Methylovirgula sp. 4M-Z18: one gene and its partner. Each later gene encodes a partner of the first gene's protein in a complex. Links are inferred from orthologs where the notes say so. Each region holds a gene or a part of one and is shown on either strand. Other genes may lie near its edges.

What was found. The genes of interacting proteins can lie anywhere in the genome.
Region 2: the proteins of V9T28_RS01040 (region 1) and accD are in contact, whole or in part, in a solved structure (PDB 8UXZ), measured with the Escherichia coli proteins. The link is inferred for Methylovirgula sp. 4M-Z18 from one-to-one orthologs.

Annotation. Positions count from the first base shown.
Region 1 is NZ_CP149574.1:243,115-245,953, reverse strand. What follows is about bases 43-2,809. They hold V9T28_RS01040 (acetyl-CoA carboxylase carboxyltransferase subunit alpha), read left to right. Parts: upstream 43-834; coding sequence 835-1,785; downstream 1,786-2,809. Other genes in these bases: V9T28_RS01035 (L,D-transpeptidase family protein), read left to right, coding at 2,005-2,809; V9T28_RS01045 (protein meaA), read left to right, coding at 43-670. In the rest of the region: more of V9T28_RS01045, read left to right, coding at 1-42; more of V9T28_RS01035, read left to right, coding at 2,810-2,839. UniProt on the Escherichia coli protein: Component of the acetyl coenzyme A carboxylase (ACC) complex. First, biotin carboxylase catalyzes the carboxylation of biotin on its carrier protein (BCCP) and then the CO(2) group is transferred by the carboxyltransferase to acetyl-CoA to form malonyl-CoA.
Region 2 is NZ_CP149574.1:957,942-960,988, reverse strand. The notes cover bases 1-2,975. They hold accD (acetyl-CoA carboxylase, carboxyltransferase subunit beta), read right to left. Parts: upstream 1,934-2,975; coding sequence 1,067-1,933; downstream 1-1,066. Other genes in these bases: trpB (tryptophan synthase subunit beta), read right to left, coding at 2,787-2,975; trpA (tryptophan synthase subunit alpha), read right to left, coding at 1,946-2,785; V9T28_RS04400 (bifunctional folylpolyglutamate synthase/dihydrofolate synthase), read right to left, coding at 1-1,048. In the rest of the region: more of trpB, read right to left, coding at 2,976-3,047.

The sequences.
Region 1 (2,839 bases):
GCTCGACGACTGGCGCAAAGCGCGCGACCAGGCGGCGGTGAGCGCGGCGCTCGCCGATCTGCGCGACGCGGCGCGCTCCAACCGCAACATCATGGAGCCGTCGATTGCGGCGGCCAAAGCCGGCGTCACCACCGGCGAGTGGGGCGCCGTGCTGCGCGATGTGTTCGGCGAGTTCCGCGCGCCGACCGGCGTCGGCCGCAGCGCGCGGCAGGTGGCGGACGGCCTCGACGATGTGCGCGCCGAAGTCGAGCGCGTCTCGAAGAAGCTAGGCCGCCGCGTGAAGTTTCTCGTCGGCAAGCCCGGCCTCGACGGCCATTCCAACGGAGCCGAGCAGATCGCCGTGCGCGCCCGCGACGCGGGCATGGAAGTCGTCTATGAAGGCATCCGCCTCACCCCGGCGGAAATCGTCAACGCGGCGCTGGAAGAAGGCGTGCATTGCGTCGGCCTGTCGATTCTGTCGGGCTCGCACGTGCCGCTCGTCAAAGACGTGATGGCGCGGATGAAGGCTGAAGGACTCGACGACGTGCCCGTGGTAATCGGCGGCATCATTCCGCCGGAGGATGCGAAAGTGTTGAAGGAAGCCGGCGTCGCGGCAGTCTACACACCGAAGGATTATGAATTGAACACGATCATGGCGGATATCGTGCGGATCGTGGAGGCGCGAGCTTGATGCGCGTCCAGCAAATCCGAGGCATTTTTCATGTCCACGCGGGCGGCTTGCTTGCAGAGTCCGACACGGATTCATGTCAAACATTCCGCCTTGACTTCCCGCACTCAACTCGCCAGTTAGAGGCCTCTTTCCGGCCGTTCTGGTCATTCATTTAAAGGCGTTGCATGCCCTCTTATCTCGATTTTGAACGGCCCATTGCGGAGCTGGATGCGAAAGTCGATGAATTGCGCGCCGTTGCGGCCAAGGGCGGGGCGGTCGGGATCGGGGAGGAACTGACCCGGCTCGAAGCGAAAAACGCCAAGGCCCTCAAGGACCTCTATGCCCAGCTCACCCCCTGGCAGAAGACGCAAGTTGCCCGCCACCCGGAGCGGCCGCATTTCACCAATTACCTTGCCCGCCTGATCAGCGATTTCACCCCGCTCGCCGGCGACCGTGCCTTTGCCGAGGACGAGGCGGTGATCGGCGGCTTCGGCCGGTTCGCGGGTCAATCGGTCTGCGTGATCGGCCAGGAGAAGGGCCACGACACCGAAAGCCGCCTGCGGCACAATTTCGGCATGGCCCGGCCGGAGGGCTACCGCAAGGCTATCCGCTTGATGGAACTCGCCAATCGGTTCGGCATTCCGGTTCTCTCCTTCGTCGACACAGCGGGCGCCTTCCCGGGTGTCGATGCCGAGGAGCGCGGCCAGGCCGAGGCGATCGCCCGCTCCATCGACGCCTGTCTGATGCTGGACGTGCCCAATGTCGCGGTGGTGATCGGCGAAGGCGGCTCGGGCGGCGCCATCGCCATCGCAAGCTGCAACAAGGTGCTGATGCTGGAACACGCCATCTACACGGTGGCATCGCCCGAGGCCTCGGCCTCGATCCTGTGGCGCGATTCCGCCCGGGCCCAGGACGCCGCGACCAATATGAAGATCACCGCCCAGGACCTTTTGAAATTCGGCATCATCGACGCCATCATCCCGGAGCCGATCGGCGGCGCGCACCGCGATCCCGAGGCCATGCTGGCCGCAACCGGCAAGGCGATTTCGGGCGCTTTCGCCGATCTTGCCCATCTCCCGCCCGCAGAATTGCGCGAAGCGCGGGCCGAGAAATTCCTGAAAATGGGCAGAAAATAGGCAGTCTGGCCTTTGCCGAAGACATCCGCCGCAAAATCGTCTAAATTAACGATAAGTAGAGTGTGGGGCTTTACGCGATCCCTTAACGGTTTGTTCACCGTGCCGCCAAATTGAGTCCGGCCGCAGTAAGGGCTGCGTAACCATGTGAGCTATAAATCATAACGAGATGTCCGGCCCGATGCTGGGCACGGACAATAAGAGCTTGGGATTTATAAAGTCATGCGGACATCCAACCTTTTGCGGACGCTCGGTGGTCTTCTCGTCGCTGTGTCCCTTTCGGCGCTTGTTGCCGGTTGCGACGATGACGATGTGAATGGGCGCGCCTATAAAGCGATCTCGCCCGAAACCCTGCAGCTCATGTCCGAAAAAGGCACGAACCAGAACGCCCCCGTGCTGATCCGCACCTATAAGCAGGAAGCGGAGTTCGAAATCTGGAAGATGAAATCGGACGGGCAATATACGCTGTTGAAGACCTATCCAATGTGCCGCTGGTCCGGCCAGCTCGGTCCCAAGACCCGCGAGGGCGACCGTCAGGTGCCGGAAGGCTTCTATACGATCACCCCTGGGCAGATGAACCCCAATTCCAATTACTACCTGTCGTTCAACGTCGGCTACCCCAATGCCTATGACCGGGCGCACGGCGCCTCGGGCGGCCTGATCATGGTGCACGGCGCCTGCTCCTCGGCGGGCTGCTTCTCGATGACCGACCGGCAGATCGGCGAGATTTACGCCATCGTGCGCGAGGGCTTCAACGGCGGCCAGAAAGCCGTGCAGATGCAATCCTATCCGTTCCACATGTCGGCGGAAAATCTGGCCAAGCACCGTAGCGATCCGAATATCGCCTTCTGGAAGCAGCTCAAGAACGGCAGCGACCATTTTGAGGTGACGAAGCAGGAGCCGAGCGTCGGCGTCTGCGGCAAGCATTACGTCTTCGACGCGACCCCGGCCGGCGGCATGGACGCCAGTAGCCCCTGCCCGGACTTGAGGACCAATGAAGAAGAGGAAGCAGCGGTTGCCGCCAAGGCCACGCGCGACGATCAGCAGGTCGCCGAAC
Region 2 (3,047 bases), 710 kb from region 1 along the record:
CCTTGGTCGTCAGCATGCCGCAAATCATGACGAGCAGACGCGCGTGCCTGTCCTCAAGATCGGCCATCGCCTCGGAGAGAACGCGGGCGCCATCCTCGTTGTGGCCGCCGTCGAGCCAAATCTCGGCGCCGTCCGGCGCAAGGCCGATCAAGGCGCCGCGCGCCAGCCGCTGCAATCGCGCCGGCCATTCGACGCGCAAAAGGCCGGCCTCGATATGCTTTGGCTCAACCTCCGGCACGCTGGCGCGCAACGCCGCAATGGCGGTCGCCGCATTGATGTGCTGGTGCCGACCCGCGAGGCGCGGCAAGGGCAAATCCAACAGGCCGCGCTCGTCCTCATAGACCAGCCGGCCATTCTCGGCGCGCGCCATGAAATCCTGCGCCCAGATATGCGCCGGCGCGCGCAACGTCTCCGCCACCTGCTCCAGCACGGCTCCTGCCTCCGGCCCTTGCCGGCCGATAATCACCGGCCGGCCGCGCTTGATGATGCCGGCCTTTTGCGCGGCAATCTGCTCGACCGTGCCGCCGAGATAATCGGCATGGTCGAGGGAAATCGGCGTGATGACGGAGGCGAGCGGCTTGGCGATCACATTGGTCGCATCGAGTGTGCCGCCGAGCCCGACTTCCAGCAGCAGGTAATCGGCAGGCGCTTCACTGAACAGCAGCAGCGCAGCGGCTGTCGTGATCTCGAACAAAGAGATCGGCGCCCCTTCGTTCGCCGCCTCGCACCGCTCGAACGCGTGCAGAAGGCGCGCATCGTCGACCAGCTTGCCGCCGCCGTTTTCGCCCAAACGGATGCGCTCGTGAAAGCGCACCAGATGCGGCGACGTATAGACATGGACCGACTTACCAGCGGCTTCCAGCATCGCGCGCATGAAGGCGATGGTCGAACCTTTGCCATTGGTGCCGGTGACATGGATGAGCGGCGGCAAATGCAATTCCGGCGATCCAAGCCGCGCGAGCAGCCGCGTGACACGGTCGAGCGACAGATCGATCCGCTTCGGATGCAATGGCAAGAAGCGGTCGAGGACCGTATCGCGATGCGTCATGATCCGGGTCAAATAAGGTTACGCCGCTTCCTTGGCCGGCACGCGCATCAGGACAGCGCAAAGCCGCGCGACCGTCGCGCGCATTTCCTTGCGCGGCACGACCAGATCCACCATGCCGTGATCCCTCAGATATTCGGCGCGCTGGAATCCGTCCGGCAATTTTTCGCGCACCGTCTGCTCGATTACGCGCTGGCCGGCAAAGCCGATGAGCGCGCCGGGCTCGGCAATGTGCACATCGCCCAGCATCGCGTAAGACGCCGTGACGCCGCCCGTGGTCGGATCGGTGAGAACGACGATGTAAGGCAGTTTTGCGGCGCGCAGGCGCTGCACCGCGACGACGGTGCGCGGCATCTGCATCAACGAGAACATGCCTTCCTGCATGCGCGCGCCGCCCGAGGCGGCAAACAGCACGAAGGGCGTACGGCGCTGCACGGCTGTTTCCAGCCCGGTGACGACCGCCTCGCCCGCCGCCATGCCCAGCGATCCGGCGATGAAGCCGAAATCATGAACGGCCATGGTGATATTCTCACCTTCGAGCTGGCCGTAACCGACCAGCACCGAATCCTGCAAGCCGGTATTCGCACGCGCTTCCTTGATCTTGTCGCTATAGCGCTTGGCGTCGCGGAATTTCAGCGGATCGGCCAAGGTCTCGCGGAGCGGAATCTCTTCCCACGTGCCGCCGTCGAACATCGAGGCAAAGCGCGCCTTGGCGCCCATCTTGAAATGATAGCCGGAGCCCGGCACGACGAAGAGATTGGCTTCCAGGTCCTTGTGAAACACCATCTCGCCGCTGTCGGGGCATTTCACCCAGAGATTTTCCGGCGTCTCGCGCCGGCTCAGGAACGAGCGGATCCGCGGCGGAACGACATTGGCAATCCAGTTCATCGCTTCATCCTACTATTCTGCAGCCGCGCGGCGGGCCGAACGCACGCCGCCAGCGATCGTCGAGACGAGATCGGCAACCGCGGCAACGGTCTTGTCCGTCGCTTGATTTTGGGTGTCGAGCGAATTTTTCAAGGCGTCGACGAGCGCAGTGCCGACCACGACACCATCGGCATGACGCGCGATAGCTGCAGCGCTGTCGGCGTTCTTCACGCCGAAACCGACTGCAACCGGCAAGTCCGTATGTGTCTTGATGCGAGTGACGGCCGTAGCGACTTTCGAGTAATCGGGCGCCGCCGCGCCGGTGATGCCGGTGATCGACACATAATAGACGAAGCCCGATGTGTTCGGCAGCAGTTTGGGCAGCCGCTTGTCGTCCGAGGTCGGCGTCGCGAGGCGGATGAAATTGAGGCCTGCGGCGCGCGCCGGCAGGCACAATTCCGCATCCTCTTCCGGCGGCAGGTCGACGACGATCAAACCGTCGACACCGGCCTCCTTCGCGTCGGCGAGAAAGCGCTCGACGCCATGGATGTAGATCGGGTTGTAATAGCCCATCAGCACGACCGGCGTCGTCGCGTCGCCGGCGCGGAAGGACTTGACCATGGCGAGCGTCTTGTTCAGCGTCGCCCCGCTTTTCAGCGCGCGCAGGCCGGCCGCCTGAATGCTCGGCCCGTCGGCCATCGGATCGGTGAACGGCATGCCGATTTCGAGCACGTCGGCTCCCGCCGGCGGCAGCGCCTTCAGGATCTCGAGCGACGTCGCCATGTCGGGGTCGCCGGCCATGATAAATGTCACGAGCGCGGCACGGCCCTCGGCCGCGCAGGCGGCGAATTTCTGGTCGATGCGGGTGCTCATTTCACAGGCCTCCCAAATATTCGGCGACGCTGGCCATATCCTTGTCGCCGCGGCCCGACATGTTCACCACCATCAAATGATCCTTTGGCATTTTGGGCGCGAGTTCGATGACCTTGGCCAGGGCATGGGAGGATTCGAGCGCCGGAATGATGCCTTCGAGCCGGCAGCACGTTTGGAACGCCTCAATCGCCTCCTTGTCGGTCGCCGACAGGTAGGTGACGCGGCCGATGTCGCGCAGCCAGGAATGTTCGGGGCCGACGCC